Regions from separate parts of the Mesorhizobium sp. B2-4-6 genome, predicted to be linked through region 3. Evidence: predicted binding sites of a transcription regulator. Region 3 holds the regulator's gene; each other region holds the start of a gene.
The links. Region 3 encodes PhoB, which activates phosphate uptake and scavenging genes when phosphate is short. Its sites were predicted from a motif close to TGTCATNNANCTGTCAT; they were not measured.
Positions count from the first base shown of each region.

Region 1: the regulator PhoB is predicted to act here: its motif matches at 3,222-3,238, upstream of FJ957_RS16460 (YdcH family protein).
Region 2: the regulator PhoB is predicted to act here: its motif matches at 4,475-4,491, upstream of FJ957_RS04875 (esterase-like activity of phytase family protein).

Region 1 is NZ_VFVI01000005.1:333,280-339,613, reverse strand. Features, by position in the region: gene FJ957_RS16475 (AAA family ATPase) at 17-568, opposite strand; gene FJ957_RS16470 (lytic transglycosylase domain-containing protein) at 601-1,461, opposite strand; gene ispG (flavodoxin-dependent (E)-4-hydroxy-3-methylbut-2-enyl-diphosphate synthase) at 1,466-2,716, opposite strand; gene FJ957_RS16460 (YdcH family protein) at 2,973-3,152, opposite strand; gene FJ957_RS16455 (DUF465 domain-containing protein) at 3,392-3,595, shown strand; gene purE (5-(carboxyamino)imidazole ribonucleotide mutase) at 3,723-4,220, shown strand; gene FJ957_RS16445 (5-(carboxyamino)imidazole ribonucleotide synthase) at 4,217-5,293, shown strand; gene FJ957_RS16440 (lysozyme inhibitor LprI family protein) at 5,303-5,728, opposite strand; gene ykgO (type B 50S ribosomal protein L36) at 5,989-6,114, shown strand; gene FJ957_RS16430 (hypothetical protein) at 6,229-6,334, shown strand, end outside.
Region 2 is NZ_VFVI01000001.1:1,024,097-1,030,430, forward strand. Features, by position in the region: gene FJ957_RS04865 (MFS transporter) at 107-1,315, shown strand; gene FJ957_RS04870 (MATE family efflux transporter) at 1,323-2,789, opposite strand; gene FJ957_RS04875 (esterase-like activity of phytase family protein) at 2,892-4,373, opposite strand; gene FJ957_RS04885 (UvrD-helicase domain-containing protein) at 4,890-6,334, opposite strand, start outside.
Region 3 is NZ_VFVI01000010.1:10,929-17,262, reverse strand. Features, by position in the region: gene FJ957_RS22585 (LysR family transcriptional regulator) at 29-940, opposite strand; gene FJ957_RS22580 (alpha/beta hydrolase) at 1,063-1,995, shown strand; gene FJ957_RS22575 (SDR family oxidoreductase) at 2,059-2,697, shown strand; gene phoB (phosphate regulon transcriptional regulator PhoB) at 2,744-3,433, opposite strand; gene phoU (phosphate signaling complex protein PhoU) at 3,450-4,157, opposite strand; gene pstB (phosphate ABC transporter ATP-binding protein PstB) at 4,178-4,981, opposite strand; gene pstA (phosphate ABC transporter permease PstA) at 4,978-5,829, opposite strand; gene pstC (phosphate ABC transporter permease subunit PstC) at 5,833-6,334, opposite strand, start outside.

The sequences.
Region 1 (6,334 bases), on a different contig from region 3:
GAATGATCCCGGCCGCCTATAGCCGAAATCGCCGTTGGATGCGAAGGGCGCATTCCTGCACGGAAAGCAGGCTGGTATCGACTTCAAGGTCGTAGTGCTGCCCCTCATGCACGCGATCGAACTGCCCGCGTGCGAGGCCAGGCAACCTGTTCCCACGCTCACTTTCGCGGGCTTCGAGCACATCGAGCGGCGCGAACACGCCGACGCGGAAAACCGCGAAATCGGACAGCAATTCCAGATACTGCGCCATTTCGCCGTCAAGCATCACATCGTCGACGATCAGGTTGTTGCCCTGGCGCGCCATCGCCGCGATGGCGTGCCGCATGCCTTGCATGGCTCGCTTGCCGACAAGCCCGGCCTCGATGGCGACGGATGGCTTGCCGTCCTTCCAGTTGGTCTTGTAGGCGAAGCCCGGCATGTTTTCCTGCAACGCCTCGGGGAGCATTTCGAGGAAGGCGTCCATCTCGACATGCAGATACGGCTCGGCGGTCATTCCCTGCAAAGCCCTGGCGATCGAGCTTTTGCCGGCGCTGCCGACACCGTTCAGCAGGACGATTTTGGTTGTCATCTCTTGCCACCCCATCTGTCTTGGCGTTGGCGTCACCGGTTGCGCAACACCACGCAGGCGCCGCCGACGCTTTGCAGCTTGTTGCAGATACCGTTGGCCTCGCCGCGCGAGTCGGCGCCGATCCTGACCGCATAGATGCCGCGCCGGCCGATCGGCGTGCGCACACGGCTCACCACCGGGTCGTGGCTGGCGAGCAGCGCCGGGAACCGGCCCCTGACCCTCAGCCACTGGCCTATCGCCGCCGAACGGCGGAAATTGCCCGCCACCTGCACGCCCCACGGCTTGACGTTGATCGAGGCCATGGCGACGGTCCGCGACATGATCACCGGCAGCCTGCGGCAGGCAACCGCGAAGCTCATCTTCGGGTCGAGCGGCTGGATGGTGCCGGCATAGGATTTGTCCGAGAACTTGTCGACGGGCTCGCCCATGACGTCGAAGACATAGCTCTCCGTCTCCATCGGCAGGAAGCCGCCCGAACTCAGCCAGCGCGACACACGGTTCTCGCCTGCATTGTAGGCCGCCGCCGCGAGGCCGAGATTGCCGTAGCTGACCTTCATCTCGGCGAGATATTTGGCCGAGGCCGGGATGGCCTGCCCGATGTCGAAGGGATCGGCGAGCCCGCGCATCTTGGCGGTGCCCGGCATGAATTGCGCTATGCCTTCGGCGCCGACCGGGCTCACCGCGTTCGGATCGAAGCGGCTTTCCTTCCAGATCAGCCGGGCGAAGAAATCCTTGGGCAGGCCGTTCTGCTGGGCCTGGGCTTCGATCAGATCGCAGACACGGTTGATCAGCCGTTTGGCGGCGGACCGCGACTGCGGTGGGTCGGCGAATGCCTGACCGGAAAGGATCAGCGCGCAGATCAGGATCAGCGTCGCGCGCGGCAAAAGCGGCATCGGCCTACTCGGCCGCTGCTTTGCCGTGTCCGTAGCGCTGCTCGATATAATCGCCGACCATCTTCTCGAAATCCTGCGCGATGGACGGACCGCGCAGCGTCGCCGCCTTCTTGCCGTCGATGAAGACGGGCGCCGTCGGCGTCTCCCCGGTGCCGGGCAGCGAGATGCCGATATCGGCATGCTTGGATTCGCCCGGACCGTTGACGATGCAGCCCATCACCGCGACCTTGAGACTCTCGACGCCGGGATACTTCTCTCGCCACACCGGCATGTTCTTACGGATATCGGCCTGGATGCTCTGGGCGAGCTCCTGGAACACGGTTGACGTCGTGCGCCCGCAACCGGGGCAGGCCGCGACGATCGGCACGAACTGCCGGAAGCCCATGGTCTGCAGCAATTCCTGCGAGACCTGCACCTCGCGGGTGCGGTCGCCATTCGGCTCCGGCGTCAGCGAGATGCGGATCGTGTCGCCGATGCCCTGCTGCAGGAGGATGCCCATGGCGGCCGAAGAGGCGACGATGCCCTTGGTGCCCATGCCGGCTTCGGTGAGACCCAGATGCAGCGCATGGTCGGAGCGGGTGGCGAGTTCGGTGTAGACGGCGATCAAATCCTGCACGCCGCTGACCTTGGCCGACAGGATGATCTTGTCGCGGCCGAGCCCGATCTCTTCCGCCATCTCGGCCGACAGGATCGCCGACTGCACGATCGCCTCGCGCGTGACTTCCTGCGCGGTGAGCGGCGAGCCCTTCGCCTGGTTGTCGTCCATCAGCCGGGTCAAAAGCTCCTGGTCGAGCGAGCCCCAGTTGACGCCGATGCGCACCGGCTTGTCGTGTTTGATCGCCATCTCGACGATCGCAGCGAACTGGCGGTCCCTCTTGTCCTTGAAACCGACATTGCCGGGATTGATGCGGTATTTGGCCAGCGCCTCGGCGCAGGCCGGATGATCGGCGAGCAGCTTGTTGCCGATATAATGGAAGTCGCCGACCAGCGGCACGTCGATCCCGAGCCTCAGCAGCCGCTCATGGATGCGCGGAACCGCCGCCGCGCTCTCGTCGCGGTCGACCGTGATGCGCACGATTTCCGAGCCGGCACGGTGCAGCGCCGCAACCTGGGCGACGGTCTGGTCGATATCGGCGGTGTCGGTGTTGGTCATCGACTGCACGACGACCGGCGCGCCGCCGCCCACCATCACGCCGCCGACGGATACGCCGACCGACTGGCGCCGCGGGAAGGGAGAAGAAAAATATCCGGTCATGCCGGCCGCCTTCATCTGGGATGTTCCGGGCATGAGGTGGCGGAGCAAAGATGGCTTGTCAATGGCAAGCTGCGGCCAAGGCTTGCAAATCGGTGAGCGCGATCAACGGCCGCAGGGCTCATGTAAAAACCCTCGGGCTGCAAGATCTACACTAAAACGGCTTGGTGATTCAGTAAAAACCAACAAGCCGGCGGCATATCTTGCCACCGGTAGGTTGGCACCGCAGCTGCTGCGGTGATGTTTGCCTAGGGCATGTTCAGTGTGTCGTAGGGCTCCCCTTCAGCTTTTCAATCTCGTCCTTGATTGCCAGCTTGCGTCGCTTGAGATTCACGATTTCGAGGTCGTCCACCGAAGGATGGTTCATCGCATCGGTGAGCTCGCGCTCGATGTCACCGTGTTTCCGCTGCAACTCATCAAGATGGGATGCAAGAGACATGATTGGTTCTCCCTTTCATGGTTTCCTCGATTGCAGCCGTCGCGGTCGCCTTCACCGCAGATTGCGACTGTGACGGCACCATGACAGTTTGCCACCAACCGATCTCGATGTCGAATGCCACGTGGTAGCATTCCACGACAAAGTGAAATGTGGTAAGGGCTGCGCGCCGGTCACAAACCCGCAAGTCACGGCCCCGCCCAAACAGCCCGATTGGGCGATGCACACGCAGACGGTAGATAATGTCCGAACAGGAACAGGCTGAAATACGCCTCGAATATTCCCGGCTCAAACAAGAACACGCCGATTTCGACGCCGCCATCAACGCGATGATCGCCACCGGCTGCGACCCGCTTCAGATCCAGCGCATGAAGAAGAAGAAGCTGATGCTGAAAGACCGGCTGTCGGCGCTGGAAGACCGCATCATCCCCGACATCATCGCTTAGGAGCCGACGCGGGGTCGCGGCCGGGAGGCCACGGGCCGTGCGGCCAGCGGGAGAGCGCATCCACCACATCCTTGCGGCTGTCGGCGAATTCCGCTAAGGCGCGCCTTTGCCGTCGCGGAGCCACACCTTGACCGATCAGCGTGCCGACGTCGCCATCATCATGGGCAGCCAGTCCGACTGGGCGACGATGCGCCAGGCCGCGGAGACGCTGGAGGCGCTGGGCATCCCGCACAGAAGGCTGATCGTCTCGGCGCACCGCACCCCCGACCGCCTCTATGAGTTCGCCAAGGGCGCCAAGGCCGCCGGCTACAAGGTCATCATCGCCGGCGCCGGCGGTGCGGCGCATCTGCCGGGCATGACGGCGGCGATGACGCCTCTGCCGGTCTTCGGCGTTCCGGTCGAGTCCAAGGCGCTTTCGGGCCAGGACTCGCTGCTTTCCATCGTGCAGATGCCGGCCGGCATCCCGGTCGGCACGCTGGCGATCGGCAAGGCGGGCGCCGCCAATGCCGCCCTGCTCGCCGCGGCGGTGCTGGCGCTCAACGACGACAAGCTCGCCGCCCGGCTCGATGCCTGGCGCTCGGCGCAGACCGCCAAGGTCGCCACCGAGCCGACGGACGCGCCGTGAGCCTGGCTCCTGGATCGGCCATCGGCATCATCGGCGGCGGCCAGCTCGGCCGCATGCTGGCTATGGCCGCGGCGCGCCTCGGCTACCATATCGTCGTGTTGGAGCCCCAGTCCGACTGCCCGGCCGCGCAGGTCGCCAACCGGCAGATCGTCGCCGCCTATGACGATCCGGCAGCGCTCGCCGAACTGGCCGCCGCCAGCGCCGTCGTCACCTATGAATTCGAGAACGTCCCGGTCGCCGCCGCCGCAACGCTGGCGGCAAAGGTCCCGGTCTATCCGCCGGCACGCTCGCTCGAAGTGGCGCAGGATCGCATCACCGAGAAAGGCTTTTTGAACGGCATAGGCATTCCCACCGCGGAGTTCCGCCCGGTCGACAATGACCACCAACTGACCGAGGCCCTGAAGGCGTTCGACGGCAGCGGGGTGCTGAAGACCCGCCGCATGGGCTATGACGGCAAGGGCCAGCGCGTCTTCCGCAACATGGAAACGGCCGGCTTTGCCGGCGTCTGCGAGGCGATGGGCAATGTGCCGCTGATCCTGGAATCGCTCGTCGCTTTCGAGCGCGAGATTTCGGTGATCGCCGCGCGAGGCCTCGACGGAACCATCGCCGCCTTCGATCCGGCCGAAAACGTCCACCGCGAAGGCATATTGCGCAGCTCGACCTTGCCGGCCGCCATCCGTCCGCAAACGGCCGCCGCCGCCAAGGACGCAGCCGCGAAAATCCTGTCCGCGCTCGATTATGTCGGCGTCATCGGCGTCGAGTTCTTCATGCTTGCCGACGGCTCGCTTCTGGCCAACGAGTTGGCGCCGCGCGTGCACAATTCCGGCCACTGGACGGAGGCCGCCTGCGTCGTCTCGCAGTTCGAGCAGCATATCCGCGCCGTCGCCGGCCTGCCGCTGGGCTCGCCCGCCCGGCATTTCGACTGCGTGATGGAAAACCTGATCGGCGACGATATGCTGAAGGTGCCGGCGCTGCTCGCCGAGCCCGACCTCATGCTGCATCTCTATGGCAAGACCGAGTCACGCCCCGGCCGCAAGATGGGCCATTTCACGCGGATTCGACGCCCGGGCTAAGCTCGCGCCCTATTGCATATCCTGGTCGCCGTCGCTCCCATCCGAGCCGGCGCAGCTCGGATCGCTCAGCTTGCAGTTGGCGTCGGACGTGAGCTGCTTTATGCGCTGGTTGGTCAGCTCCGTCAGGCACTCCGAAACCTCCATCGGCTGGATGGAGCCGCCCTCGCTGTCGGCGGTCGAATAGGCGCATTCGGCGTCGCGAAAGGCGAGCCAGGCGCGTTGCGCGGTCTGCAGCAATTTGTTGGCCTTCTGGTCATTGTCGCCGACAAGTTCCTTGTACGCGGCGTTGAGCTTGGCATCGGCGGCCTGGTAGTCGGCATCGGCGCAAATGTTCAGCATCGACTGGCTGTCGTCGTTGCGGTCGCAATCCTCGGCAAAGGCGGCCGGGGCGGTCGCAAGCAAGACCAGACAAGCGGGCAGAAAGAGACGGCGCATGGGGAATCTCCAGTCGCTTGGGCCTGGATCACCATTCCAGTCGCCCCACCATTCCAGTCGGCCTTGAGTCGCGCAATGCCGCGCCGCGCGGATGGCGAATATTTGATATGCCGCGCCACTTGTGGCATTCGGACATCGTCACGTGGTTGACACGGACAACACTCCTCGTTTATGAGCCACCGCAAGTTCAAAGGCGCGCTTTTTCCGGGCGCGCCTTTAAAATTCGGCCCGGGACGGGCCCTGACCGAACAGGCAAGACCATGAAGATCAAGAATTCGCTCAAGGCGCTCAAGGCGCGTCACCGCGACAACCAGCTGGTTCGCCGCAAGGGACGCATCTACATCATCAACAAGACCGCTCCGCGTTACAAGGCGCGCCAGGGCTGAGACTTGCTGCGCGCGGCGCGACCACGCCGCGCCGCTGATGTCGAGTGCCGGTTCGCCGGCCCTCTCACGCTAAAATCACTTTGACGATCCGCCGCCCGGGATTAGATTCCGGCGATGCGGATTCGTTTTGCATTTCTCGCCGCCCTTTTGCTGTCCGGCACAGCTTTGCCTGCAGGGGCAGAAACGGTGCCAGGCGCGCTGCCTCCAGATGAGGCGCCGC
Region 2 (6,334 bases), on a different contig from region 3:
GCGAGGATTCCTCGCAAGACCATCCTATCAGGATTGTCAGGAGGGGGTTCGGTGGCTGGAACAGCGTCATTACATAGGCGTTGGGCTTGCAACGCCGGAGGTGCCGATGGCCAGCGACGCTCAAACCATGACGCGTGAGAATGAGCTTGACGGGGCCGCCGCAAAGGCCGCCGTCGCCGCCATGATCGCCGCGCTCTTTGCCGGCAGCACCGCGCTGACCCCGCTCTACGTGATCTACAAGCAGGAATTCGGCTTTTCGCAGATCACGCTGACGCTGGTCTATGCCGTCTATGTGGTCGGCAATCTGGCGGCGCTGCTGTTTTTCGGCCGTCTCTCGGATGTCGTCGGCCGCCGCCCCGCCGCGCTTGCCGCGATGGCTGTTGCGGTGGTCAGCGCGTTGTCCTTCCTCTTCGCCGAAGACCTCGCCTGGCTCGACATCGCCCGCGTCCTGAGCGGGCTCGGCATCGGCGTCGGCGCAGGCGCCGGTACCGCCTGGCTGGCCGAACTGATCGAAGGCAAGGACAAGTCGCGCGCCGCCGTCATCGCCACCAGCACCAACTTTGTCGGCCTCGGGGCCGGCGCGCTCGTGGCGGGGGTGCTCGCCCAATACGCGCCATGGCCGCTCAGGCTGACATTTGCCGTCTATCTCGTTCTGCTGGTGCTGGTCACCCTGCTGATCTGGCGCACGCGGGAAACCGTCTCCAGGCCTGGACGGTTCTCCGACGTCCCGCTGCGGCCGCGGCTTTCGGTGCCTGACGGTATCCGCGCGCAGTTCGTGGCGCCGGCGGTGACCGGTTTCGGCGCCATGGCGCTGGTCGGCTTCTACGCCGCGCTGGCGCCGAGCATTCTCGCGCAGCAGCTGCACGTGACCAATCATGCCGAAGCCGGCGGGCTTTTCTTCGAGCTGTCGAGCGTGGCGGCCATCACCATCGTCGGCACCGCCTGGTTCTCCAGCCGCTCCACCATGCTCGCGGCGCTGGCGCTGATGATCCCCGCCGTGGCGCTGATCGTGGCGGCGCAGGTCTACGCCTCGATGGCGCTCATGATCGCCGCGACGGCGGTCTGCGGCGTGGCGGCGGCGCTTGGCTATCGCGGCGGCCTGCAAGTGGTCAACCAGATCGCGCCGGCCGACCGCCGCGCCGAGGTGGTGTCGGCCTTCTTCATCTGTTGCTTCTGCGGCAACGCGCTGCCGGTGATCGGCATCGGTATCCTGTCCAGCCTGGCGAGCGCCACCGTGGCAAGCCTGGCCTTTGCCGGCATGATCATCGTCTTCTCGCTGGTCGCGCTCGGCTTTGGCGTCAGATACGCACGGTAGGTCTTGGCTATTCGGTCTCCGGCAGGAGCTGCGCGCGTTGGCGCGGCATGCCAAGGCCGGTGTCGGGCGGCTCGCCCGCCGCCGGCCGATCCTCGATCATGTGCATCGTGCGCCAGCGGCCGAAGCGATAATAGGCGGCGGCCAGCACCAGCGAAGCGATCGAGCCCGCCGGAAAGCTCCACCACAGCGCCTCCTGGCCGATGACGCTGCGCATGGAATAGGCAAAGCCGGTGCGAATGATCAACACCGAGATGATCAGGATGATAAGCGGCGGCATGACGGCGCCGGTGGCGCGCACCGTGGCGAACAGCACGATCGTGATGCCGAACAGGATGAACGACCAGGACGCTATCCTGTTGATGTGGGCGGCGATGTCGATCGCGGCGCTGTCGTTGCTGAGGAACAGGCTGAGCACCGCTCGGTCGAAGACGAAGAGCAGCGCCACCAGCGCGCCGGTCAGCACCAGGTTGAAGCCGACGCCGGACGCCGCGACCTTGCCGATGCGGTCCCAGCGACCGGCGCCGACATTCTGCGCCGCCATCGAGGAGACAGCGGCGCCGATCGCCAGAGCCGGCATCTGGATATAGGTCCAGAGTTGGGCTGCGATGCCGTAGGCGGCGGCGACCTGCGAGCCATAGGAATTGACGATGCCCATCACGGTCAATGCCGCGGCCGAGATGACGACCATCTGCAGGCCCATCGGGATGCCCTTGAAGACGACGATGCGCAGCAGGGCCGGGTCGGGCTTGAGCAAGGCGATATCAGCGCCCGCGAGCCGCAGCGGGTGTTTGCGGGCATAAAGCACGATCAGGATGGCGATCACGCTGACCGTCTGGCCTATGAGCGTCGAAGTCGCCGAGCCGGCGATGCCGAGCTCCGGAAAGGGGCCGATACCGCGGATCAGCAGGGGATTGAGCACGACGTCGAGGACGACCGCCAGCGCCATGAAGACAAACGGCGTGCGCGAATCGCCGGCGCCGCGCAGCACGGTCATGACGAAGGACAAAAGGTTCATCATCGGCACGGCAACGAAGATGATGCGCAGGTAGGCGCGCGCCAGCGGCAAGGCATCCGCCGGCGTGCCGAGCCCGGTGAGGATGGCGTCGACCCAGATCCAGCCGCAGACCGCGAACACCGCCGAAACCAGGAAGAAGAAGGTGGCGCTGGTGCCGACGATGCGCCTGGCTTCCGGCAGATCGCGGGCGCCGACCGCCTGCGCCACTAGGATGGTCGCGGCCATGCCGATGCCGAAAACGGTGCCGAGGATGAGGAAGAGCACCAGATTGGCGTTGGAGGTCGCCGTCAGCGCCGCCTCGCCTAGGAAGCGGCCCACCCACACGGCATTGATCGAGCCGTTCAGCGACTGCAGCACGTTGGAGCCCAACACCGGCAGGGCGAACAGAAGCAGCGTGCGCGGAATGGGGCCGCTGGTCAGGTCGCCGGTCCGCCGGCGGGTGGGCTTCTTGTCATTCATGGCAGCACCGAAAATGAATCAGGCCCGCGATGGTATCGCAGGCCTGATGGTCGTGCATCCTTTTCAGGATCAGCGGGATGACAGGCAATCGCCCGTCGCCGGCTACTGGCCGGCGACAGTGTTCCCAGACAGGCCGGGGAGCGTCACCTGATAGACGAGGAAGGTGGTGTCGACGTCGGCTCCATCCTCGGCCTTGTACGAAGCGCCGACCTGGAAGCCGTCCTGGGTGAGGAAGTCGTTGTCGTTGGCGACGAACAGGAAATAGTCGTCGGGGAGCTTCGGATCGAGCACGGAGACCAGCGACATCGCCTCCCACTTCTCCGAAAGGTTGTCCTTGTCGTTCGGCGCGCCATTGTGCAGGCCGAAGCGGCCGAGCTCGCCCTTGTCGTTGATGTCGATGAACGAGGTGAGCTTGGCCGGCGCCACCGACGGGTCGAGCACGCCCTTCGGCGCGACCGGCTTGTCGGCCGCGTCGAACGGACCGTTGGCGATATCGGTGGCGGCGGAAAGGTCGACGATCTCGATCTTGCGATAGAGCGACTCGTCGCCCTTGAGACCCTGGCCGTTGCCCGAGTCGCGCGCCAGCATCAGGAAGCTCTTGTCGGAGAGCGCGACGATCTCGCTCTGCGCGGCCACCTTGGTCTTGCCTTTGGCATCCTTGAACACCGGCAGCGGCACGACATATTCGTGCGCCAGCTTGAGCTGGGCGAGGTCGGAAGCATCATAGACCAGCGCGCGGGTGTTCTGGCGGGTCGAGCCGGAATCGCCGCCGTCCTGGCGCGCCGCCGACTGCAGCACGGCGATCAGGAACTTGCCGTCGGGCGTCATCGACATGCCTTCGAGGCCCTGGTTGTTCTGGCGGCCGGTCTCCGGGTCCTTCGGATCGGGCTCGGCGGCGCCCGGGCCGGGATTGTCGGAAGCGAAGTTCGGCTTGCCGTGGCGCATCGGCACCAGCGCCGCGGGCGGCTGCGTCGCCGACATCAGGTGACCGTCAGCCGAGAAGCGGTAGATGTTGGGACCATATTCGTCGGAGATGAACATCGTGCCGTCCGGCAGCCGCACGATCGCTTCGTTGTCCAACGCCAGCTTGCCGTTGTCGGCCTGCGGCAGGATCGGCATGCCGCCTGCGGCTTCGCGCACGCCGTTCAACGGATCGAGGCCGGTGGCGTCTGCGCCCTTGTCGTCGGTCAGAAGCATCGTGTCGGCGAGCGTCGCCTTGACGCCGGTCTGTTCCTGTCCGGCGGCGGGCGCCGCGCCGGGGGCGGTCGGGGCCAGCTCGATCGAGATGGTGTTGAGGCGCGGGCGATAATCGGTGGTGCCGACGACATTGTAGCCGCGATCCGGCAGCAGCCAGAGCGAGCCCTTGTAGCCGGCGCCGTCACGCGCCCAGGACTTGGTGTCGATCGCCATGCCGGAGCCCGAGCCGAAGGTCTCGCCGAACTTGTCCTTCTGGCTGGCCGGAATGCGGCCGATGCCGACCAGCCCCTTGTTGACATAGGCGACGCCGTCGGCGAGCGCCGGGGTGAGGGCAGTGAACAGGGCAAGCGCCGCGCCGAGCGCGACGGTTCGGTTAAGGTGTTTCATCGATATCCCCTTCTTGACGAGCAGAGCAGCCATTGGCTCAAAAAAGGCGCGGCATCGACGATGCGGCCAGCCCTGGCCGTCGAGCGGTCTAGGACGTGAACGTGATGGTTGCGTGACAGGCGGAGGTTCTTTCCTTCTCCCCTTGCGGGAGAAGCGCAACCATCAGCTCAGGCGGTTTGGTTTGCGGGTGGACTTTTGCTCCACGGAGTGCGGCGTTCGACGACGGCGTTGGCGAAGATGAGGAGCTTTCTGACGCAGGCGATGATGGCTTTCCTATGAGCTTTGCCGTTGCTCGTAAGGCGGCCGTAGAGAGCGACCAGAGCGGTTTTCCAGCGCTGGGATGCGGGCAATGCAGCAATTGAAGAGCGCTCGGCGGACACGACTGCGACTGCCGGCGATATGGCGCTCGCCGGTACGTTCGCCCGAGTCCTCGTGCAGTTCTTCAACGGGCTGATCATCATCCTGTCGCTGCTCGGCCATAAGTAAGACCAGGCAAGGTACAGGTGAGAGGGCAGGTCACACCGCCGCCACAAACCCGTCCAGCACGCGTTTCTGGCCGGCCTTGTCGAAGTCGATGGTGAGCTTGTTGCCGTCGATGGCCGCGATGTTGCCGTTGCCGAATTTCTGGTGGAAGACGCGGTCGCCGACATTGAAGGCGGACGGCGTGTCGGCGACGGATTTGGCGACCAGCTCGCCCTCGATGGTGCGGCCCTTCACCGAGGTGCGGCCGGCGCCGTAGCCGGAGTCTGTCTCGCCATAGCCGATGCGTTCCACCTGGTGGCCGGAGCGGGTGCCCCAGTTGCGGTCGGTCGCCTCGGTGCGGTTCGCCTGCGCCCGCTGCCAGCCGGGCGTCGCATAGGTGTTGGAGAAGCTGCCCTGGTCCTTGGCGCCGATATTGTCGAAGCGCGAGGCGCCGTAGGGATTCTGCCGACCGCCACCGCGCCCGGAAGCGAAGCCGCCGCCGCCATAGGGATTGCCGTAACCGCCATAGCTGTTGCCGCTGTCGGCGATATCGACATGGGTTTCGGGCAATTCGTCGACGAAGCGCGACGCGATCGTCGATTGCCACAGGCCGTGAATCTGGCGGTTGGAGACGAACCAGATATGCAGGTTCTTCTTGGCGCGCGTCAGGCCGACATAGGCAAGCCGGCGCTCTTCCTCGAGGCCGGAGCGTCCGCCCTCATCCAGCGCGCGCTGATGCGGGAACAAGCCTTCTTCCCAGCCGGGCAGGAAGACGGTCTCGAATTCGAGGCCCTTGGCCGAATGCAGCGTCATGATCGAGACCGCATCTTGCGACTCGCCCTGCTCGGCCTCCATCACCAGCGCGACATGCTCGAGGAAGGAACGCAGCGATTCATAGTCCTCCATGGAGCGGATCAGCTCCTTGAGGTTTTCCAGCCGCCCGGGCGAATCCGCCGAACGGTCGTTCTTCCACATGTCGGTGTAGCCGCTCTCCTCCAGGATGGTCTCGGCGAGTTCGGTGTGCGGGGTGGTTTCCAGCGCCTTCTGCCAGCGTTCGAAATTGGCTGCGACCTCGCGCAGCGCGGCACGCGGCTTCGGCTTCAGCTCGTCGCTTTCGGCGAGCGTCGCGGCAGCCTCCAGCATGGGGACGCGCATGGCGCGCGCCGTGTCGTGGATCTGGCGGATGGTGGCTTCGCCCAGCCCGCGCTTCGGCACGTTGACGATGCGCTCGAAGGCGAGGTCGTCGCCGCCGTTGGCGACGACGCGGAAGAAGGCCAATGCGTCGCGGATTTCCAAGCGCTCGTAGAAGCGCGGGCCGCCGATGACGCGATAGTTCAAGCCCAGCGTGATGAATCGGTCTTCGAAGGCGCGCATCTGGAAGGAGGCGCGCACCAGGATCGCCATGTCATTGAGGTTGTGCTTTTGCCGCTGGTAGGTCTCGATGGTGTCGCCGATGGCGCGCGCCTCTTCCTCCGAGTCCCAGGCCGCGTGGACATGCA
Region 3 (6,334 bases):
AGGACCGAGTTCGGCCTTGAGCGGGAAATCATCCCTCGGCAGCGGGTTCTCCGCGATATCGCAGCGCGTCGACCACCACCCTGAAAGCCGACGAGTTCAGCCGCCTGTTTGCATAGTAGAGATAGTAGCCGGGGAGCGGGGGAACGAACACATCGAGCACGCTGACCAGCACTCCGCGGTCGAGATGGGCCTGTACCTGGTCGAGAGGCAGCAGCCCCAGGCCGACGCCGGCAAGGGCTGCATCCAGGATGAGATCGATCGAATTGTAGGTCGCCTGGCCTTCGACGCTGACGCCGACGATCCTCCCGCCGATCTTCAGGTTCCAGGCATAGAGCTTGTTTGACGTGGGCAGGCGCAGGTTGATGCAGCGATGCTCCGTCAGTTCATTGGGCTCGAGCGGCGCGCCGCGCAATCGCAGATAGTCGGGCGAACCGACGATCGCCATCGCGATATCGGGCGAAATTCTGACGGCAATCATGTCTTTGGCCACCTGCGAGCCCAGCCGCACGCCGGCATCGAAATTGTCGGCCACGACATCGGCCAGGCTGTAGTCGATGAATATCTCCACGTTCAGGCCGGGATATTGCGGCAACAGTTTCGCGATCGCCGGTGACAGGATCGTCCGAGCTGCGTGTTCAACCGATGTGATGCGGATCGTGCCGGCGGGCGTTTCCCTGAACTCGGCCAGCATCTCGATGCTCTGGTCGAGTTCGCGCAGCGTAGGCCCAAGCGTTGCCAGCAAACGCTTTCCCGCTTCCGTCGGCGCCACACTTCGTGTGGTCCTCGCCACCAGCAGGACGCCGAGACGCTCCTCAAGCCGTTTGACGATCTGGCTCAGTGTCGACTGGGAGATGCCGAGTTTCGCGGCGGCCTTGGTGAAGCTGCGTTGCTCCGCGACCACGTGGAAGGCGGCCAGGTCGGCGATCTCTTCGCGTCTCACTTATCATCCTACCAATAAGTCATAGTGGATTTTACCGGCTAATTCGATGAATTGCCACGGCCTAGAATGCAAGGGATCTCGTGCAGATGCATCGACGCCAACCCAGTGCAAGGAGTGCCATCATGGGCAAAATCAGCTTCCCCAACTCCAACAATCAGGCAATCGCCATGTCGGCCGTCATCAATTTTCCGGAAGACTTCAACAAGACCAGGACCTACCCGGCAGTCATCGTTTCGCATCCAGGCGGCGGCGTGAAGGAGCAGACGGCGGGCACCTATGCAAGGAAGCTCGCCGAACAGGGCTTCATCACCATCGCCTACGATGCCTCCTACCAGGGCGAGAGCGGCGGGCAGCCGCGCCAGCTCGAAAACCCCTCTGTCCGCACCGAAGACGTGAGCGCCGTGCTCGATTACCTGACCACGCTCCCCTATGTCGACAATGACCGTATCGGTGCGATGGGCATCTGCGCCGGCGCCGGCTATACGGCCAATGCGGCAATTGACGACCCGCGCATCAAGGCCGTCGGAACCGTGAGCGCCGTCAATATCGGCCAGATGTTCCGCAACGGTTGGGACAACAATATCAAGGATGCAGACGCCCGCGCCGTGATCGCGGCCGGCGCGGCGGCACGGACTTCCGACGCCAACGGTTCGGAGGTCGGCAGGATTCCGTTGGCGCCACTGAAGGAAGACGACGCTCCGAACGAAGAACTGCGCCAGGCCTGGGAATATTATCACACGCCCCGGGCCGAATACCCGACCGCACCCGGTTATGCGACGGCTCGCAGCCTGTCGCAGATCATTCCCTACGACGCCTATTCCAAGGCCGAGGCCTACCTCACCCAGCCGCTGCAGATCGTGGCCGGGAGCAAGGCCGGCAGCAAATGGATGAGCGACGACCTCTATAGCCGCGCCGCCAGCAAGGACAAGAGCTACCATGTCGTTGAAGGGGCCAACCACATGGATCTCTATGACGGCGAGAGATATGTCGATGAAGCAGTGTCGGTGCTGGCGCCTTTCTTCGGCAAGACGCTGCAACCCATCGGCGGAAGGTAATCGTCCAAGGGATGCGGGATCGACCAGGGTTCGTCCCCTTCGACCCGGAACAAGCGAGGTCATATGATCAAGGTTCTCATTCTCGGCGCGGGTGGCCAGATTGCCCGCCACGTCATCGACATGCTGGCGGGCGACGGTGACCTTCATCTGACCCTGTTTGCCCGCAACACGGCGCGCCTTGCCGGCCTTGCCGGGCCAAATCAGAACGTTGTCCAAGGCGACGTTCTGGACGCCGCAAGGCTCGACGAAGCGATGCAGGGACAGGATATCGTCTACGCCAATCTGACCGGCGCGGACCTCGACAGGCAGGCTCGGGCCGTGATTGCCGCCATGAAGAAGGCCGGCATCAGGCGACTGATCTTCATTCTGGCGCTCGGCATCTATGACGAAGTGTCCGGCAAGTTCGGCGAATGGAACGCCGCCATGATCGGCGAGGACCTGAAACCCTTCCGGCGCGCCGGAGACGCCATCGAGGCCTCCGGTCTGGAATACACGATCCTGCGGCCCGCATGGCTGATGGACGAGGCGGTCATCGACTATGAAACGACCGCGCGCAACGAGCCATTCAAGGGCACGTCGGTATCGCGCGTCAGCGTGGCCGATCTGGTTGCTCGGATTGTCCGAGCGCCGGATCGGCATGTCGGCGAAAATCTCGGCGTCGACAAGCCGGGCACGGATGGTGACAAGCCCGATTTCATGTGAAGCGGCGGCGGGGCAGAGGGCGGTTCCCACCGAACGGTGAACCGCTCTAATCCTCCCTGATCGCGTACCCCGCCCCGCGGATGGTGCGGATGACGTCCGGCATGCGGCCGTTGTTGACCGCCTTGCGCAGGCGCCCGACATGGACGTCCACGGTGCGCTCGTCGATATAGATCGTCTCGCCCCAGACATTGTCGAGCAGCTGGCTGCGCGAGAACACGCGGCCGGGATGGCGCATCATGAATTCGAGCAGGCGGAACTCGGTCGGGCCGAGCCTGATCTCGCTCTTCTTGCGGTAGACGCGGTGCGATTCGCGGTCGAGCACGATGTCGCCGACCTTGAGCACGCTGGACAGCACCTCCGGCTTGGCGCGGCGCAGCAGCGCCTTGACGCGCGCCATGAACTCCGGCGTCGAGAACGGCTTGACCAGATAGTCGTCGGCGCCGGTCGAGAGGCCGCGCACGCGGTCGCTTTCCTCGCCGCGGGCCGTCAGCATGATGATCGGCAGCCGCTCGGTCTCGGGCCGCATCCTGAGACGCCGGCAAAGCTCGATGCCGGAAACCGCCGGCACCATCCAGTCGAGCACGAGCATGTCGGGAACGTTTTCCTGAAGGCGGATTTCGGCCTCGTCGCCGCGGGTCACCACTTCGACCTGGTAACCCTCGGATTCGAGATTGTAGCGGAGCAGCACCCCCAGCGGCTCCTCGTCCTCCACCACCATGATGCGTGGCGCGATCATTGGGGTAACCTTTTCGTCAGGCCGCCGGCGCCGACATTGCGGTCTCGTCCTGCTTCGGACGATTGGCGGGCAATTGCGTGCCGGTCAGCACATAATAGGCGTTCTCGGCGATGTTGGTCACATGGTCGCCGATGCGCTCGAGATTCTTGGCGCAGAACAGAAGATGCGTGCAAGCGGTGATGTTGCGCGGGTCTTCCATCATGTAGGTCAACAGCTCACGGAAGACGGAGGTGTATTTGACGTCGATGCGCTCGTCGTCGTTGCGAAGCTTGGCCAGCGCCGTGGCATCGCCCACCATATATTCCTGGATCACGGCCTGGACCTGGATCAGCACCATCTGCGCCATGGAATCGATCGAATGCGTGAGGTCGCGCGGCGCGGCGCTGACGCCGACCGAGCCGACGCGCTTGGCGATGTTCTTGGCGAGATCGCCGATGCGTTCGAGGTCGCCCGCCATACGGATCGAGCCGACCACGTTGCGCAGGTCGTCCGCCATCGGCTGCCGCTTGGCGATCAGCGTGATGGCGCGGTCGTCGAGCTCGCGCTGACGAGCGTCCATGATGGCGTCGTCGGAGACGACGCGCTGCGCCAGCGCATTGTCGGTCTCGAGCAGCGCCTTGGTCGCGCCGCCGACCATCGAGCTGGCGAGATCGCCCATGTCGTTGATGAGCCGGCTGATCTGCCTCAGATCCTCGTCGAAGGAGGCGACGGTATGTTCGGCCATGATGATGTCCTCGTATGAACTCAGCCGAAGCGGCCGGTAATGTAGTCCTGCGTGCGCTTCTCGCGGGGCGAGGTGAAGATCTTCTCGGTCCGGTCGAACTCCACCAGCTCGCCCAGATACATGAACGCCGTCTGCCGCGACACGCGCGCCGCCTGCTGCATGTTGTGGGTGACGATGACGATCGTGTAGTCGGCCTGCAACTCGTCGATCAGTTCCTCGATCTTGGCGGTCGACAGCGGATCGAGCGCCGAGGCCGGCTCGTCGAGCAGGATGACCTCGGGCTTCACCGCCACGGTACGGGCGATGCACAGGCGCTGCTGCTGGCCGCCCGAGAGGCTGAGGCCGCTGGCGTTGAGCTTGTCCTTGACCTCGGTCCACAGCGCGGCGCGCTTCAGCGCCGACTCGACGCGGCTATCCATCTCGGCCTTGCTGATCTTCTCATAGAGCCTGACGCCGAAGGCGATGTTCTCGTAGATAGACATCGGGAATGGCGTCGGCTTCTGGAACACCATGCCGATCTTGGTGCGCAGCAGGTTGAGGTCCTGCGAGCGGTCGAGGATGTTCTTGCCGTCGAGCAGCACCTGGCCCTCGGCGGTCTGCTTCGGATAGAGCTCGTAGATGCGGTTGAGCACGCGCAGCAGCGTCGACTTCCCGCAGCCCGACGGGCCGATGAAGGCTGTCACGCTGCGCTCGGGCAGGGACAGGTTGATGTCCTTCAGCGCCTTCGACTGGCCATAGTAGAAATTGAGGTTCTTGACCTCGATCTTCGACTTCTCGACGGTCGTGTCGGCTACGTTCAAATCGGTGGACAACATCGGTTTCATCTGTCCTCTCTGCGTCCGGTGAGGCTGCGCGCGAAGATGCTCAGCCCGAGAACCGTCAGGGTGATTATGAGTGCGCCGGTCCACGCCAGTTGCTGCCATTCCTCATAGGGGCTGAGGGCGAACTGGAAGATGGTCACCGGCAAGCTGGCCATCGGCGCGTTGAGATTGCTCGACCAGAACTGGTTGTTGAGCGCGGTGAAGAGCAGCGGCGCCGTCTCGCCGGAGATGCGGGCGATCGCCAGCAATATGCCGGTAACGATGCCGGACAGAGCGGCGCGATAGGCGACCGAGCGGATCACCACCCAGCGCGGCGCGCCGATGGCGGCGCCTGCTTCGCGCAGCGCGTTGGGCACGAGGTTCAGCATGTCCTCGGTGGTGCGCACCACCACCGGGATCACCAGGATCGACAGCGCGACGGCACCGGCGATGGCCGAGAAGTGCCCCATCGGCCGCACCATCAGCTCATAGACGAACAGGCCGATGATGATCGACGGCGCCGACAAGAGGATGTCGTTGATGAAGCGCACGATCGTGGTCAGGCGCGAGAAGCGGCCGTATTCGGCCATGTAGGTTCCGGCCAGGACACCGATCGGCGTGCCGACGATGACGCCGATGACGGTCATCACGATGCTGCCGTAGATGGCGTTGAGCAGGCCGCCGGCATCGCCTGGCGGCGGCGTCATTTCGGTGAACACCGCCAGCGAGAGGCCGGATAGGCCCTTGTAGAGCAGTGCGCCGAGGATCAGCGCCAGCCAGGCAAGGCCGATGCCTGCGGCGACGACGCACAGCATCATCATCACGCTGTTCTTTCTCTTGCGGCTGCTATGAAGTGCAAGCGACGTCGACATCGGTCAGGCTCCCGTGCGGGCGTCGATGCGCATCAGCATGTAACGTGCGAGCGCGAGGATGATGAAGGTGATGATGAACAGGATCAGGCCGAGCGATACCAGCGAGGATGTATAGAGATCGCCGTCGGCTTCGGTGAATTCGTTGGCGATGGTCGCCGAGATCGTCGTGCCCGGCGCAAACAGCGAGGCGCTGATGCGGTGCGCGTTGCCGATGACGAAGGTAACGGCCATCGTCTCGCCGAGCGCGCGGCCGAGGCCAAGCATGACGCCGCCCATGATGCCGACGCGGGTATAGGGGATGGTCACGCGCCGGGTCACTTCCCAGGTCGTGCAGCCGATGCCGTATGCCGATTCCTTCAGCACCGCCGGCACCGTGTCGAACACGTCCTTGGTGATCGAGGTGATGAAGGGCAGCACCATGATGGCGAGGATCAGCGACGAGGTCAGCAGGCCGATACCGTAGGGCGGGCCGGCAAACAGATTGTTGAGGCCGGGGATATCTTTG